2 regions of the Streptomyces sp. NBC_00096 genome follow, and region 1 is predicted to be linked to the other one. Evidence: riboswitches for the same ligand, from Rfam matches in the RefSeq annotation. Region 1 holds a riboswitch; the other holds the start of a gene.
What was found. A riboswitch is a leader RNA that binds a small molecule or an ion and turns the genes downstream of it on or off. The one in region 1 is predicted to bind glycine.
Positions count from the first base shown of each region.

Region 2: another riboswitch for glycine. It lies ahead of gcvT (glycine cleavage system aminomethyltransferase GcvT); the one in region 1 lies ahead of gcvP (aminomethyl-transferring glycine dehydrogenase).

Region 1 is NZ_CP108221.1:6,073,483-6,082,129, reverse strand. It holds gene OG904_RS26950 (hypothetical protein) at 187-807, shown strand; gene OG904_RS26945 (DUF5999 family protein) at 1,077-1,283, shown strand; gene gcvP (aminomethyl-transferring glycine dehydrogenase) at 1,380-4,265, opposite strand; glycine riboswitch at 4,464-4,562, opposite strand; gene OG904_RS26935 (PRC-barrel domain-containing protein) at 4,681-5,046, shown strand; gene OG904_RS26930 (DNA polymerase IV) at 5,111-6,700, opposite strand; gene OG904_RS26925 (MerR family transcriptional regulator) at 6,811-7,467, opposite strand; gene OG904_RS26920 (bifunctional nuclease family protein) at 7,648-8,121, opposite strand; gene OG904_RS26915 (MerR family transcriptional regulator) at 8,208-8,647, opposite strand, start outside.
Region 2 is NZ_CP108221.1:1,808,795-1,817,441, reverse strand. It holds gene OG904_RS07545 (SsgA family sporulation/cell division regulator) at 1-229, opposite strand, end outside; gene OG904_RS07540 (L-serine ammonia-lyase) at 502-1,884, opposite strand; gene OG904_RS07535 (APC family permease) at 2,019-3,671, opposite strand; gene glyA (serine hydroxymethyltransferase) at 3,840-5,096, opposite strand; gene gcvH (glycine cleavage system protein GcvH) at 5,113-5,496, opposite strand; gene gcvT (glycine cleavage system aminomethyltransferase GcvT) at 5,578-6,693, opposite strand; glycine riboswitch at 6,878-6,981, opposite strand; gene OG904_RS07515 (AAA family ATPase) at 7,184-7,861, shown strand; gene OG904_RS07510 (enhanced serine sensitivity protein SseB) at 7,995-8,647, shown strand, end outside.

The sequences.
Region 1 (8,647 bases):
GCAATGGGCGGGACAGCTACCCGAAACACTGCGTGAACACATGTCATATAAACTCCGCAAACGAGGCAGAGAGTTGGCGCGCGGTCATTGCCCCTCAGCCCCCCTCTGGCCCCAGAATGCGACAGCGCCGTCCACACCCGCACCCGCCCCCGTTCCACAGGTCTCCCAAGTGAGAGGCGACCCACCATGCCGCTGCACGTTCCCCCGGCTCCCGCGCCCGCCCTGCGCTGTGTCCTCGCGGCCCTAGGCTCCCCCAGCGCCGTCCACGAGGCGCACACCCCGGCCCTGCGCGCCCTCCAGGGTCCGCTGACCGCCGAACTGGCGCTGCCCGTCCACGTCCTGGACCGGCTGCACGTTTCCGGCCTCACCGCCGGCGGCCGGCCGCCGCGCACCCGGCTCACCGGCTGGCGGTTCCTGATCCGCAGCGGGGACCGCTACGTCGCGGCGGCCGACACCCGGCTGACCCCGGACGGCTGGACCTTCTCCCACTTCTTCGAGGGCCCGTACGTCGCCGCCACCGAACGCGCGCTGCGCCAGGCCGAGTCCCTGGGCAAGAGCTACCAGCCGCGGCTGCTCTCCGTACCGGAGCTGTACATGCTGACGCTGTGGCTGCACGGATCCGTGGGCGCCGACGCCTCCGCCGGACTGCCGGCCGCGGCCGATCTGCTGGTCCCGCTGGCACCCGCCCCGCCCGGCATCGCCGCGTACCGACCGCACCCCGTGTCCGAACTGCTGCCCGTGCTGACCCACCGGCTGACCCCGACGGCTCCGCCGGTCCCGCCCTCGATGGCCGCACCGGCCGCCTGAGACGGCCCCTGGCCTGTTATGCCCATTCGGCCTAGCCCACTCGGGCCCCCAGCGAACCACCCGAAATGACAGGGGAGTTGACCTGAACCGCCCGCACGGGTGATGCGTCATCAATCTATGAGGACAGCTGCCGCGAAATCCCTCCGGACACCAGGTCGTGGGGGAACACTGGGGACTCTGACCGAGCCAAGTCGTTGATACGGGGGGCGGCCATGAACAACGCATCGAGCCGCAGCACACAGACCACACCGCAGCGAAAGAACGCATCCATGTGCCAGCACAAGCCAGCATGCCCGTCCGCCGACTCCGCCGACCGGGAGGCCGCTCATCCCGTGGCCGTCCACCCGGAACAGGGCTGGAGCCTGCTGTGCAACGGCGTCCTGCTCTTCGAGGACACCGGTGAGCTGCTTCCGGACGGCCAGATCATCGCCCCGCACCGCCCGCTCGCGGCGGCGCACGTGATGAAAGCGGCCTGAGCCGCCAGGCCGACGACAGACGAAAGGGGCCGGTCCAGGAGGAAACCTCCCGGACCGGCCCCTTCTCGTGTCACGAGGGGACGGACGCCCCGGCCCTCAGTTGTCGTACTCGTCCAGCGGCGGGCAGGAACACACCAGGTTCCGGTCGCCGAAGGCGCCGTCGATGCGGCGCACCGGCGGCCAGTACTTCTCCGCGGCCGACACCCCGCCCGGGAAGACGGCCTCGTCACGGCTGTACGGGTGGTTCCACTCGCCGCCCAGCGCCGCGGCCGTGTGCGGGGAGTTGGCGAGCGGGTTGTCGTCGACCGGCCACTCGCCGCCCGCGACCCGCTCGATCTCGGCGCGGATGGCGATCATCGCGTCGCAGAAACGGTCGATCTCGGCGAGGTCCTCGGACTCCGTCGGCTCGATCATCAACGTGCCGGCGACCGGGAAGGACATGGTCGGCGCGTGGAACCCGTAGTCGATCAGGCGCTTGGCGATGTCGTCGATGCTGACACCGGTCGACTTCGACAGCGGACGCATGTCGATGATGCACTCGTGCGCGACCAGGTTCCCCGGGCCGGTGTAGAGCACCGGGTAGTGCGGCTCCAGGCGCTTGGCGATGTAGTTCGCGCCGAGCACCGCCACCTGGGTGGCGCGCTTGAGGCCCTCGCCGCCCATCAGGCGCACGTAGGACCAGGAGATCGGCAGGATGCCGGCCGAGCCCCACGGCGCGGCCGAGATCGGGCCGACGCCCGTCTCGGGACCGGCGGTCGGCTGGAGCGGGTGGTTGGGCAGGTACGGGGCCAGGTGCGCCCGGACGCCGACCGGGCCCACGCCGGGGCCGCCGCCGCCGTGCGGGATGCAGAAGGTCTTGTGCAGGTTCAGGTGCGAGACGTCGCCGCCGAAGTGACCGGGCTTGGCCAGGCCCACCAGGGCGTTGAGGTTGGCGCCGTCCACGTAGACCTGGCCGCCGGCGTCGTGCACCTGGGCGCAGATGTCGGCGACGTGCTCCTCGAACACACCGTGCGTGGAGGGGTAGGTGATCATCAGCACGGCGAGCTCGTCGCGGTACTGCTCGATCTTGGCGCGCAGGTCGGCCGCGTCCACCTCGCCGTCGTCGGCGGTCTTGACCACGACCACCTTCATGCCGGCCATCACGGCGCTGGCCGCGTTGGTGCCGTGCGCGGAGGAGGGGATGAGGCAGACGGTGCGCTGCTCGTCGCCGTTGGCCCGGTGGTAGGCGCGGACGGCCAGCAGACCGGCCAGCTCACCCTGGGAGCCGGCGTTCGGCTGGATGGAGACCTTGTCGTAGCCGGTGACCTCGCAGAGACGTTCCTCCAGCTCGGTGATGAGCGTGAGGTACCCCTCGGCCTGCTCCACCGGGGCGAAGGGGTGCAGCTGGCCGAACTCGGGCCAGGTGACCGGCTCCATCTCGGTGGTCGCGTTGAGCTTCATGGTGCAGGAGCCCAGCGGGATCATGCCGCGGTCCAGCGCGTAGTCCTTGTCCGAGAGCTTGCGCAGGTAGCGCAGCATCGCGGTCTCGGAGCGGTGCTGGTGGAAGACCGGGTGGGTCAGGTACGCGTCCCCGCGCAGCAGCCCCTCGGGCAGCGCGTCGGCCGTGGTGGCGTCGAGCGCCTCGATGTCCGCGGTGACGCCGAAGGCGGCCCAGACGGCCTCGATGTCGGCGCGCAGGGTCGTCTCGTCGCAGGCGATGGAGACGAGGTCGGCATCGACCTGGAAGAGGTTGACGCCACCCTCGCGGGCTGCGGCCACGACCTCGGCGGCCCGGCCGGGAACGCGCGTGGTGAGGGTGTCGAAGTACGAGCCGTGCACGACCTCGACCCCGCCGGCCGTCAGGCCCGCGGCCAGCAGGTTGGCGTAGCGGTGGGTGCGGCGGGCGATCGTCCGCAGGCCGTCCGGGCCGTGGTAGACGGCGTACATGCCGGCCATGACGGCGAGCAGCACCTGCGCGGTGCAGATGTTGCTGGTGGCCTTCTCGCGGCGGATGTGCTGCTCTCGGGTCTGGAGGGCCAGGCGGTAGGCCTTGTTGCCGTCCGCGTCCACGGAGACGCCGACGAGGCGGCCGGGCAGCGAGCGGGCGTGCTTGGCCTGGACGGCCATGTAGCCGGCGTGCGGTCCGCCGAAGCCCATCGGGACGCCGAAGCGCTGGGTGGTGCCGACGGCGATGTCCGCGCCCAGCTCGCCCGGGGAGGTCAGCAGGGTCAGGGCGAGCAGGTCGGCGGAGACGGCGACGATCGCGCCGAGTCCGTGGGCCTGGTCGATGACCGGCTTGATGTCCCGCACGGCACCGGAGGCGCCCGGGTACTGGACCAGTACGCCGTAGACACCGCGCTCGGCGACCTCGGCCGGGATGCCCCCGGACAGGTCGGCGACGACGACCTCGATGCCGATCGGCTCGGCGCGGGTCTCGATCACGGCGATGGTCTGCGGCAGCGCGTCGGCGTCGACGAGGAAGACGTTGCCCTTGGCCTTGCCCACGCGGCGGGCCAGGGTCATGGCCTCGGCGGCCGCGGTGCCCTCGTCGAGCAGGGAGGCACCGGAGGTCGGCAGGCCGGTCAGCTCGGCGACGACGGTCTGGAAGTTCAGCAGGGCTTCGAGGCGGCCCTGGGAGATCTCCGGCTGGTACGGCGTGTACGCCGTGTACCAGGCCGGGTTCTCCATGACGTTGCGCAGGATCACCGGCGGCGTGAAGGTGCCGTAGTAACCCAGGCCGATCATGGAGGAGAGGACCTGGTTGCGGTCGGCGAGCTGACGCAGCTCGGCGAGTACCTCGGCCTCGGTCCGCGCCTCGGGCAGGTTCAGCGCGGCGGTGGTCTTGATCACATCCGGTACCGCGGCGGCGGTGAGTTCGTCCAGGGAGCCGTAGCCCACCTGGGCGAGCATCTTCGCCTGCGCCTCGGCATCCGGGCCGATGTGGCGCTGCTCGAAGGGGATGCCTCGCTCCAGCTGGGAGAGCGGAATGCGGTTGGCGGTCATGTACGGAGGCCTCCTGGTCGTACGACCTGCGAGGGGTGCCTCGGCGCGGGCACCCGGACGGCCTCCCCCTCTGTCATCTCAACCTGAGAGTTTCACCGGGCCGCTCGAGGATCGCTCGTGAGGTCCGGCTTTCACCGTCGGTGAGGAGAGGGACCGGCACTGCGCGCCCGGTACCTGCCCCTGCTTTCCAGAGTGGCCTCACCTCGTGCGGTACGTATGCCTGAGAGATTCCGGGGAGGATTTGCTCCTTCGGCGCCTCCGTCGAGCTCACTCGGAGGACTCTCCCGCACAGGGTCAACAGCCGTCACCCAGCCTACCAGCGAGGATCTGGGCACTCCCTCGAGTGGCCCCCTCTCCGGAAATGCACTTTTGTAGTCATTACGGAGGAGTTGCGACCAAATGGAGGGACCGGACCGTGCAGACCGACATCGATCCGCGCAGCCTGATCGGCCGCAAGGCGTTCGACCGCAATGGCACCAAGATCGGCACCGTGGACGAGGTCTACCTCGACGATGCCACGGGCGTCCCGGAATGGGCAGCCGTACGGACGGGCCTGTTCAGCCGGGACGCCTTCGTCCCGCTGGAGCCCAGCGAGGTGGTGGGCGACACCCTGCGCGTGCCCTTCGAACGCTCCCTGATCAAGGACGCCCCCGACTTCGGCGTCGGCCGCCACCTCTCCCCCGAACAGGAGCTGCAGCTCTACCACCACTACGGCCTGGACCTGGCCCTGCCCAGCGAGTTCCGCCGCGACTTCGGCCACACCCCGTCCGACGAAACCTGACCGGCCTGGCCTGGCCTTGCCTGACCCGCCTGCCCTGACCGGCCCGCCCCGCCCCGGCCGGCCCTCAGGCGTGCTCCGGGGTCGTGGCCCCCGCGGCCGGGGCCCCGACCAGCGGCATCGGATCGGACGGCTCCAGCTCGGGGTCGTCGACCAGGAACGTCCGCACCCGGCCCGGCTCCGAACCGGGCTGCTCGAACCGTACGGTCACCCGCCCGACCCCGCTGCCCTGGACCCACCCGGGCCCGTGCAACGCGTGCCGCACATCACTCCCGGCCGACCAGCGCCGCTCGGCCGCCAACCCGGACGGCCCGGCCCCGCCGCCTTCCGGGTCCTTCCCCGGGTCCGGGACCGGGACCAGGACCGGGACCGCGGCCCGTCCGGGGGTGGGGGCGGCCGTCTCCCCTCCCGGTTCCCCACCGGACGGCGCAGCCCCATCCGCCCCGGCTTCCCCGTCCGTCCCTACGTTCTCGCCCACCCCGTCCGGCCCAGTGGACCCGGCGGACCCACCGCGCCCGCCTTCCCCACCCTCCCCGCCCTCCCCGCCTCCGCCGTCCTCTCCGTCCCCCCGGGCGGCCGCAGCCGCCACCGCGAAGGCGAAGAGGTCCTCCTGCGTGTAGTCCGCGAGCCCGGTCACGCCGACCCCCAGCAGCCGCACCCCGCCCGTGGTGTCCACGGACTCCAGCAGCCGGGCCGCCGCCTCCCGCACGACCGTGGGGTCGTCCGTGGGCCCCCGCAGGGTCTCGGAACGGGTCAGCGTGGAGAAGTCGTAGCGCCGCACCTTGAGCACGATGGTCCGCCCCGAATGCCCCGAGCCCCGCAGCCGCTCCACGCACCGGTCGGCGAGCCGCTGCACCTCGGTGCGGATCCGCACCCGGTCGTGCAGGTCCACGTCGAAGGTGTCCTCCACCGACACGGACTTCGCGTCCCGCTCGGCGACCACCGGCCGCTCGTCCAGCCCCAGCGCCATCCGGTACAGCCCCACCCCGTGCGAGCGCCCCACCATCCGGACCAGTTCGTCCTCACCGGCCTCGGCCAGCTCCCCCACGGTGGTGATCCCGGCCCGCCGCAGGTGCTCCCCGGTGGCCGGCCCCACCCCGGGCAGGGTCCGCACCGACATCGGTGCGAGGTGCTCCCGCTCCGTGCCGACCTCGACCAGCAGCAGCCCGGCCGGCTTGGCCTCCTCCGAGGCCACCTTGGCCAGCATCTTCGACCCCGCCAGCCCCACCGAGCCGCTGAGCCCGGTCGCGGCGGTGATGTCGGCCCGCAGCCGCTCGCCCGTGGCCCGCGCGGTCTCCGCGTCGAAGGCCACGCCGCCCGCCTCCAGGTCCACGAAGGCCTCGTCCAGGCTGAGCGGCTCGACCAGCGGAGACAGCTCCCGCAGGAGGCCCATGACGGTGTCGCTGACCTCGCGGTACAGGCTGAAGCGCGGAATCAGGCACGCGCCGTTCGGGCAGAGCCGCCGCGCCTGGGCCATCGGCATCGCCGAATGCACCCCGAACCGCCTGGCCTCGTACGAGGCGGTGGCCACGACCCCGCGCGGCCCGAGCCCGCCGACGATGACGGCCTTGCCGAGCAGACTCGGCTTCGACGCCTGCTCCACGGAGGCGTAGAAGGCGTCCATGTCCAGGTGCAGGATGGTCGGCGCGGCTCTCACAGCACCGATGCTGCCCTACGCCACTGACAATCGGCCCGAAGCCGCCCGTGCCGCCGGCCGTCGATGCGGTCAGCGGCCTCGGCGTCAGCGGCTTCGGCGCCCGGCGTTCCTCAGACGGCCCGGTTCCGCCGAGCGGCCAGCTCATCGGCCGGGTTGTGCCCGACCACCGTCTCGCCCGTGTCCACGCGCTCCCCGTGCAGCTGCGACAGCGCGTTCTCGACATCGCGCCAGACCACGCCCACGGCGATCCCGAAGACTCCCTGACCGCCCTGGAGCAGGCTGACGACCTGGTCCGGCGAGGTGCACTCGTAGACGGTGGCGCCGTCGCTCATCAGCGTCATGCGCTCCAGGTCCGAGAAACCCCGGTCGCGCAGGTGCTGCACGGCGGTGCGGATGTTCTGGAGCGCCACCCCGGTGTCCAGGAAGCGCTTGACGATCTTGAGGACGACCACGTCCCGGAAGCTGTACAGGCGCTGCGTGCCCGACCCGTACGCGGGACGCACGGTGGGCTCCACCAGCCCGGTCCGCGCCCAGTAGTCGAGCTGCCGGTACGTGATGCCGGCCGCGGCGCATGCCGTCGGCCCGCGGTACCCGACCTGCTCCGGTGCCGACTCGCCACCCTGGGGACCCACCGGCCCCAGGGAAGCGACCGGCGCGGGCTCCGGCTGACGGCGCGCGGAGTTCACCGCACCACCGTGCAGCGGGTACGGCCCACCGTCACTCCGTGCGGGGATGCCCCCGGTCATACCGTCGCCCGTGACTCTCACGCCGACCCTCCGTCCTTGACCTGCCATCTCGAAGGTAGGCAGTCACCAGGGGTGCGTCAACGATCGCCACACTCGGCACGCCGAGTGATAATCACCCTGAGAGTGGTTTCCCGTACCCCATTGCGGGGAAAGGCTACTCGAATGGGCTGAAATTTCAGGGAGGACGGCGCGACCCGCGCCTCACTGCGGGCCGGTGCCGAAGTCCTCCGGAGAGATCTGGTCGAGGAACTCGCGGAACTTCTCCACCTCGTCCTCCTGCTCGTCCGGGATCGCGATTCCGGCGTCGTCGAGGACACCGTCGCTGCCGTAGATCGGCGTCCCGGTGCGCAGTGCGAGGGCTATGGCGTCGGAGGGCCGCGCGCTCACCTCGACTCCACTGGCGAAGACGAGCTCCGCGTAGAAGACGCCCTCCCGCAGATCCGTGATCCGGACCTCGGTCAGCTCCTCGCCGACCGCCTCCAGCACGTCCTTGAAAAGGTCGTGCGTCAGCGGGCGGGCAGGAGCCATGCCCTGCTGCGCGAAGGCAATGGCGGTCGCCTCCCCTGGTCCGATCCAGATGGGGAGGTACCGGTCGCCTCCCACTTCACGCAGGAGCACGATCGGTTGGTTCGAGGGCATTTCCACCCGGACACCCACAACGTCGAGCTCGTTCACACAGCAACCCTAGGACCTGCTCGGCAGGTTTGGGTAGTCGGGCTGCCTTAAGGCTCCCCCGGAACCCGCCGGGAAGGGTCCCCGGCTCAGTGCAGACGCACCCCGAGAGCCGTCTGCACGAGAGCCTCGTGCAGACGTACGGAGAGCCCCGCGAGCTCCTTGAGGGTGGCCTCCGCATGCGCCCTGGTCTGCGGATTGCGGTGCCGGCGCAGCGGCGAGACGACCTGCTCCACCAGACCGGCCTCCCGGTCGGCGGCTGCCTTCATCGCGCGCAGGTGACGCGGCTCCAGGCCGAACCGTCCGAGATCGGCCACCAGACGGGCCACAGTGACCGCCTCGGCGTCGAACCCGCCACCGGGCGCCTCCGCGATCAGCCCGTACGACTCCCACTCGACGAGCTGTACCTCGTCCACCTCGGCGGCGGCGATCAGCTCGGCGCGCCCCACCCGGGCCACGGTCGGCCGCTCCCGGCCCACCTCGCCGTAAAGGGCGACGGGGCTGGCGGGATCGACGGACTCCCCGTTCG
Region 2 (8,647 bases), 4.3 Mb from region 1:
TCCAGCGCGGCCACACCTGTATGTCGCCCTCACCGGTGGCGCAGACCTGGCCGTCGAGCAGCAGCTCCCGCGAGAACACCCAGTGCGCCAGGTGCATGCCGGCCCCCTCGAAGTCGAGGGAGATCTCGTAGGGCCGTGCGGTGCGGTACACGAAGACGCCGCGTACCGGGATGGGGGCCGGTGCGGCCTCCAGTCGCAGCGGGAGGACGCGGTGCTCGGTGCCGGTCATGCGGGGGCCTCTCTCTCGGGGTGGGGCCTCGTCGGTGGACGCGTGGCACGCCCACTCGGGCAAGCTAGCCCACCCCCGGCACGCTTCCGGCGGCCAAAGGTCCCATCCGGCGGGGCCGCTCGACCCGTTTTCGCGCAACGCGGCCGAGCCCGCCCTCCGGGGGTGTGGACGCGACGTCGTGTCCCCACCCGTCCACCCACTTGCCCGGGGCGGGGAACGACGCGGGCCCCGGCGCCAAGCGCCGGGGCCCGCATGCGATCAGCCGGAAGGCGTCAGCACTCGATGACGTTGACCGCGAGGCCGCCGCGGGCGGTCTCCTTGTACTTGACCTTCATGTCGGCGCCGGTCTCCTTCATGGTCTTGATGACCTTGTCGAGGGAGACCTTGTGGCTGCCGTCGCCGCGCATCGCCATCTTGGCCGCGGTGACGGCCTTGACCGCCGCCATGCCGTTGCGCTCGATGCAGGGGATCTGGACGAGCCCGCCGACCGGGTCGCAGGTCAGGCCGAGGTTGTGCTCCATGCCGATCTCGGCCGCGTTCTCGACCTGCTCCGGGGTGCCGCCCAGGACCTCGGCCAGCGCGCCGGCCGCCATCGAGCAGGCCGAGCCGACCTCGCCCTGGCAGCCGACCTCGGCGCCGGAGATCGAGGCGTTCTCCTTGAAGAGCATGCCGATCGCGCCCGCGGCCAGCAGGAAGCGGACCACGCCGTCCTCGTCGGCGCCCGGCACGAAGTTCATGTAGTAGTGCAGGACCGCCGGCAGGACGCCCGCCGCGCCGTTCGTCGGGGCGGTCACGACGCGGCCGCCGGCCGCGTTCTCCTCGTTGACGGCCATCGCGTAGATCGTCGCCCACTCGCTGCGGTGCATCATCGGGTCGCCCTCGGTGCGCAGCTGGCGCGCCGTGGAGGCGGCCCGGCGCTTGACCCGCAGGCCGCCCGGGAGGATGCCCTCGCGGGACATGCCGCGCGAGACGCAGGCCTGCATGACCCGCCAGATCTCCAGCAGGCCCTCGCGGATCTCGTCCTCGGTGCGCCAGGCCTTCTCGTTCTCCAGCATCATCGAGGAGATCGACAGGCCGGTCTCGTTCGCGAGGCGGAGCATTTCGTCGCCGCTGCGGAAGGGGTACTTCAGCGGGGTGTCGTCGAGCTTGATCCGGTCCTCGCCGACCGCGTCCTCGTCCACGACGAACCCGCCGCCGACCGAGTAGTACGTCTTCTCCAGCAGCGGGGTGCCCGCCTCGTCGTACGCGAAGAGCGTCATGCCGTTCGCGTGGTACGGGAGCGAGCGCCGGCGGTGCAGGATCAGCTGGTTCGGCTCGTCGAAGGGGATCTCGTGGCCATCGCCTATCTCCGCGCCGAGCAGGCGCAGGCGGCCGCTCTTGCGGATGCGCTCGACCTCGGCGTCGGCGTTCTCCACGTCCACGGTGCGGGGGGAGTGGCCCTCCAGGCCCAGCAGCACCGCCTTGGGGGTGCCGTGACCGTGTCCGGTCGCGCCCAGCGAGCCGAAGAGCTCGGCACGCACCGAGGCGGTCTGGGCGAGGACGCCGTCCTTCTTGAGCCGGGTCACGAACATGCGCGCGGCGCGCATCGGTCCGACGGTGTGGGAGGAAGAGGGACCGATGCCGATCGAGAAGAGATCGAAGACGGAGATGGCCACGGTTGCGGACTCCTATGTCTGCTCGTGGGTGGAAAGCGGGGCAGGAGGGGTGGATCTGCGGATTTTGTCCGGCAGACGAGCTTAACGCGGTGAGGTGAACAGCTCTGCTGCCGGACGCATCGTGCGGGAGGGGATCAGGCGTGGGTCAGTTCGCGCTCCGGTGTACCGGCCGTGCCGGCCTCCCCGGCGTGGGCGGCGTCCAGGACCGGGTCCGGGCCCGGCAGGCCCGCGTGGTGGGCCTTGACCCCGGACCGTACGGCCCAGAAGTAGAAGCCCAGGGCCGAGAGGCCCACGACGGCGATGTCCACGCCGCCCGGGATGAGGCCGTGGCCGCCGAATTCCTTGCTGCCGAGCGCCGACAGCGTGCCCAGCCACAGCAGGAAGGCGATCATCCACCAGGCCGGGGCGAACTGCCCGGCCAGGTTCTTCTCGCCCTTGCGCTTGAGCACGACGGCCGCGATCGGGGCGGCGACCAGGGTGAGGAGCACCACCTTGCCGGTGTCGGGCCACTTGGACCAGTACAGGGCGCAGGCGGCGAAGGCGAAGGTGACCGGGCAGAGGATCTTGGCAGCAGGGAGGCGGAAGGGGCGCGGCAGCCCGGGCTTGGTCTGGCGGAAGACGCCGACCGCGATCGGGCCGATCAGGTACGAGACCACCATCGCGGCGGAGACCACGCTGGCCAGGGCCTCCCAGCTGTGGCCGACGGTGACCAGCAGCAGGATCGAGAAGCCGAGGTTCAGCCACATCGCGGGACGGGCGGTGCCGTACTTGGGGTGGACCTCGCGGATCTTCTTCGGGAAGAAGCCGGTGTCCGCGAGGTTCTGCGCCATGTAGGAGGCGGAGGCGACGTTGCCGATGTTGGCGCCGGACGGCGAGATGAAGGCGCCGAACTGGAGCATCGTGACGACCCAGTGCAGCATCAGCATCTTGGCGAGGTCGGCGAACGGCGAGGAGAAGTTGATGCCGCTCCAGCCGCCGGCCTCGGCCAGCTTCTCCGGCGGGACGCCGCCGATGAAGGCGATCTGCAGGGCCAGGTAGATGACCAGGCCGAGGGAGAGCGCGCCGACCAGGGCCAGCGGGATGGCGCGGCCGGGGTTCTTGGCGGCGCCGCCGAGGTTGACGACGGCCTGGAAGCCGTTGAAGGCGAAGACGACACCGGAGGTGGTGACGGCGGTCATGACCGCGGACCAGCCGTTGGGGGCGAAGCCGCCGTGGTCGGTGAAGTTCCCGGTGTGGAAGCCGGAGGCGATCAGGGCGATCACGGCGAGCACCGGGATGGCGAACTTGACCAGGGTGAGCAGGTTGTTCGCCTTGGCGAGCAGCGCCACCGACCAGTAGCAGGCCAGCCACAGCGCCACGGTCAGGAACAGGGCCATCGCCATGCCGGAGGTGGTCAGGCCGCCGTTCTCGACCAGCCCCTTGGCCCAGCCGAAGTTCCAGGACGACATGTACTGCGTACCGGCGATGGACTCGATCGGGATCAGCGCGGCGATGGCGATCCAGACCGCCCAGCCGGTGATGAAGCCCAGCACCGGCCCGTGCGAGATGGTGCCGAAGCGGGCCATCGAGCCGGGCAGCGGATAGGCGGCGCCCACCTCCGCGTACGACATGGCGATCATGCCGATGAAGACGGCGCCGATCACCCAGGCGACGATGGCCGCCGGCCCGGCGACCGCGGCCGCCTGGCCCGCGCCGAAGAGCCACCCGGAGCCGAAGATCGAGCCGAGCCCGATCATGATCAGGGCGAAGAGGCTGAGCCCCTTCCTGTTGGCCGCGCTCATGTCCATGAGGTGTGCTGTCCGTCCTGCCTGGGGGTGCGGTGCTTCCTTTATTCGGAGCCTATTTGCCGTTTTTTGGGTTATTCAGTGGCAATGGGCCGCACCCACCGGGGGCTTTGGTCATGAGAAGGGCCCGGCCCTGTGCAAAACAGTGCCGGGCCCTCCCCAGGCCGGTGCCTAGAGCGTCGGGTACAGCGGGAACTTCGCGGCGAGCGCAGAGACGCGCGCCTTCAGGTCGTCCGCGTCGTAGGCGGGCTTCAGCGCCTGCGCGATGATCTCGGCGACCTCGGTGAAGGCCTCTGCGTCGAAACCGCGGGTGGCCAGCGCCGGCGTACCGATCCGCAGACCCGAGGTGACCATCGGCGGCCGCGGGTCGTTCGGGATGGCGTTGCGGTTGACCGTGATGCCGACCTCGTGGAGGCGGTCCTCGGCCTGCTGACCGTCCAGCTCGGAGTTGCGCAGGTCGACCAGGACCAGGTGCACGTCGGTGCCGCCGGTGAGGACGTCCACGCCCACGGCCTTGACGTCGTCCTGGACCAGACGGGCGGCGAGGATCTTCGCGCCCTCCAGGGTGCGCTCCTGGCGCTCCTTGAACTCGGGCGAGGCCGCGACCAGGAAGGAGACCGCCTTGGCCGCGATCACGTGCTCCAGCGGGCCGCCCTGCTGACCCGGGAAGACCGCGGAGTTGATCTTCTTGGCCAGCTCCTGCGTCGACAGGATGACACCGCCGCGCGGACCGCCGAGGGTCTTGTGCGTGGTGGTGGTGACGACGTGGGCGTGCGGCACCGGGTTCGGGTGCAGACCCGCGGCGACCAGGCCGGCGAAGTGCGCCATGTCGACCATCAGGTACGCGCCGACCTCGTCCGCGATGCGGCGGAAGGCGGCGAAGTCCAGCTGGCGCGGGTAGGCGGACCAGCCGGCGACGATCAGCTGCGGCTTGGACTCCTTGGCCAGGCGCTCGACCTCGGCCATGTCGACCTCGCCGGTCTCGTCGACGTGGTACGGGACCACGTTGTAGAGCTTGCCGGAGAAGTTGATCTTCATGCCGTGGGTCAGGTGACCGCCGTGGGCCAGGTTCAGGCCCATGATCGTGTCGCCCGGCTTGATCAGCGCGAACATCGCGGCCGCGTTGGCCTGCGCACCCGAGTGGGGCTGCACGTTCGCGGCCTCGGCACCGAAGAGCGCCTTGATGCGGTCGATCGCGATCTGCTCGACGACGTCGACGTGCTCGCAGCCGCCGTAGTAGCGGCGGCCGGGGTAACCCTCGGCGTACTTGTTGGTCAGGACCGAGCCCTGGGCCTCCATGACGGCGACCGGAGCGAAGTTCTCCGACGCGATCATTTCCAGGGTCGACTGCTGGCGCACGAGTTCGGCGTCGACGGCGGCGGCGACGTCCGGGTCGAGCTCGTGGAGGGGAGTGTTCAGTACGGACATCAGGAGTCCCCGGGGATCAGTTGTCGGAGTGGGTGAGCGCGGCGTACTCGTCGGCGGAGAGCAGGTCGCCCGGCTCCTCCGCGACGCGCACCGTGAAGAGCCAGCCGCCCTCGAACGGAGCCGAGTTCACCAGGGACGGGTCGTCGACGACGTCCTGGTTGGCCTCGACGACCTCGCCGGTGACGGGGGAGTACAGGTCGCTGACCGACTTGGTCGACTCCAGCTCGCCACAGGTCTCGCCCGCGGTCACGGTGTCACCCACCTCGGGAAGCTGGGCGTAGACGACGTCACCGAGCGCGTTGGCCGCGAACTCCGTGATGCCGACCGTCGCGACGCCGTCCACGGCGGCCGACAGCCACTCGTGCTCCTTGCTGAAACGCAGCTGCTGGGGGTTGCTCATGACCTGATTCTCCTGGATGCGGTGGAGTGGATGTGAACGGTGGTCTTGCGTGCGGCGCAGGTGCCGAGGTGAGGGGAAGTGTTACTTCTGCCGCTTGTAGAACGGCAGGGCCACGACCTCGTACGCCTCATGCGTACCGCGAATGTCCACGCCGACGCCGGAGGTGCCGGGCGCGGCGTGTGCCGCGTCGACATAGGCCATCGCGATCGGCTTGCCCAGCGTCGGGGACGGGGCGCCCGAGGTGACCTCGCCGACGACCTGGCCGTCGAAGGTCACGGAGAAGCCCGCGCGCGGGACGCGGCGGCCCTCGGCGATCAGGCCCACCAGCTTGCGCGGCGGATTGGCGGCGGAACGCTCGGCGGCGGCCTCCAGCGCGGCGCGGCCGACGAAGTCACCCTCCTTCTCGAACTTCACGACCCGGCCCAGCCCCGCGTCGAACGGGGTGAGGGAGGTGGTCAGCTCGTGCCCGTACAGCGGCATGCCCGCCTCCAGGCGCAGGGTGTCGCGGCAGGACAGACCGGCCGGGACCAGGCCGACGCCCTCGCCCGCCTTGGTCAGCGCCTGCCACAGCTCCACGGCGTGCTCGGGGGCGACGAACAGCTCGAAGCCGTCCTCGCCGGTGTAGCCGGTACGCGCGATCAGCGCGGGCACCCCGGCCACCGTGCCGGGCAGGCCGGCGTAGTACTTCAGACCGTCCAGGTCGGCGTCCGTGAGCGAGGCGAGGATGCCGGGGGACTCCGGACCCTGCACCGCGAGCAGCGCGTACGCGTCGCGGTCGTCGCGGACCTCGGCGTCGAAGCCGGCGGCGCGCTCGGTGATCGCGTCGAGGACGACCTGGGCGTTGGAGGCGTTCGCGACGACCATGTACTCGGTCTCGCCCAGGCGGTAGACGATCAGGTCGTCGAGGATCCCGCCGTCCTCCTGGCAGATGTGCGTGTAGCGGGCGCGGCCGACGCCGACGGTGGAGATGTTGCCGACCAGCGCGTAGTCCAGGACCTTGACGGCCTCGGGGCCGGTCAGGGTGATCTCGCCCATGTGGGAGAGGTCGAACAGACCGGCCTTGGTGCGGACGGCGTTGTGCTCGTCGCGCTCGCTCGCGTACCGCAGGGGCATGTCCCAGCCCGCGAAATCGGTCATGGTCGCACCGAGGGAACGGTGCAGCGCATCGAGGGCGGTCAGGCGGGGGGCAGTGCTCATGGGTGTGGCTCCCGGGTCCCAGGGCATGACATGACGAGGAGGAGTTCCTCCCCATCTGTCATCGGAACCTGAGAGGTTCGCCGAGAGTTCCCCGCTTCCAGGGGAAGGTCTTCGACTTGCACCTTGGGTGGAGCCGACGCCGGTGCCCTCACGGGCGGTGACGCGGCTCGCTTTTCAGATCTGCCTCATCCACGCGGTACGGGGCCTGAGAGATTCAAGGGAGGTACTTGCTCCTTCGGCGCCCGGGCACCGCCTTGCGGCGTGCCGGGACTCTCCCGCGCGGATTCAAGCGGCCGGTATGCAGTTGGTGTCCAGATGGCGCACATCATTGCACGGCGTGCGGCCGAATGGGGGAGGGGGTCCGGAAGCGGAGCGAACCGGAGCGGAACCGGAGGTCCCGGATTACCGTCTCTTTACACTCAGGGGGACCGGGTCCTGGTGACCCGGCGCGGGGGAGGCGATCACTGTGCGGAGATTCGGAGTACTGGCGATTACGGGTACGGCCACCGGCGAGGGCGCGGTGGCGGGCGTGCCGACGCAGCGCGGAGCCGTACGGGCGCAGGGCGCTGCGGGGGCGGCCGCGGCCTCCGGCCGCCGGCCCGCCCCGGTGGTACGGGACCTGCGCGGACCCGGCGGCCCGCGGTGGCTGCGGTTCGCGGACGGGGACATCGTGGTCGTGTCCGGACTGCCCGGCGGCGGCAAGAGCACTCTGATCAGGCGGGCCGCGGACGGCGGCGGCATCGACTCCCAGGACGCGCGCGAGCGCTGGGAGCGCCGCATGCCGGCCGCCCTGCCGTACGCGGTGTACCGGCCGGCCGTCCGGATCGCGCACTACTGGGGACTGTGGCGGGTGCTCCGCTCCGGCGCCCCGGCCGTCGTCCACGACTGCGGTACGCAGAGCTGGGTACGGGCCCTGCTCGCCAGGGCCGCCCGGCGGCGCGGCCGCGCACTGCACCTGGTGCTGCTGGACACCACCCCCGAGGAGGCCCGGGCCGGGCAGGCGGCGCGGGGCCGGGGCGTCTCGGCGTACGCCTTCGCCCGGCACCGGGGCGCGGTGGCCCGGCTGCTGCGCGAGGCCGAGTCCGGCCGCCCGCCGGCCGGCTGCGCCTCGGTGACCCTGCTGGACCGCCCGGCGGCGTCCCGGCTGACGGAGATCGGCTTCCACTGAGGGCGGCGGCCACGGGCCACGGGCCGGGGGCCGTGGCCGGGGCCGGGGCCGGGGGCACCCGAGCCCCCGGCGGGGCCGTCGGGGACGCCCGTTAACCTCGGGCGAGACCAGGAGCGAGCAAGCGGAGGCGTACATGTGGCCGGGGAACGAGCTGGAGCAGGTGCTCGGGGCGGCGCTCGGGCAGCCCGGCGCGGGGGGGCGGATCCTCGAGGTGCTCGGGCGCAGCCAGGTCTGGATCCCGCTGCCCGGCGGGGTGGGCAGCCTGGACCTGCCCACCATGGAGATCAACGGAGACGCGTACGTACCCGTGTACAGCTCCGAGGAGCAGTTCCGCGGCTGCGCCGGACCCGGTATGGACTTCGCCGTCGCCCCCGCCGTGGAGTTCGCCCGGGGCCTGCCCCCGCAGCTCGGCATCGCGATCAACCCCGAAGGGGCCGTCGGCGTGCCGCTGCCCCCGCCCGCCGTCGCGGAGCTCTGCCGGGCCGGTCGCGGCCCGCTCGACGGGCCGGCCACCGGTGGCCGGGTCCGGCTCTTCGAGCCCGACTGGCAGGAGGACCCGGTCGACTTCCTGACCGCCGCCGCCGAGGAGTTCCGCGCCACCGGAGTGGTCGCGGCCGCGTACCGCTGCCTCGCCAGCGTCGAGGCGGGGGCGCCGGAGCTGTACGTCGGTGTCCACCTGGTGGGATGGGAGCCCGGTATGCGAAATGCCCCGATGGACGCGCTGGGCCGGGCCCTGACCCGCGTCCCACCGCCCTGGCCGGTGCAGTTGATCCTGCTGGACGCCGC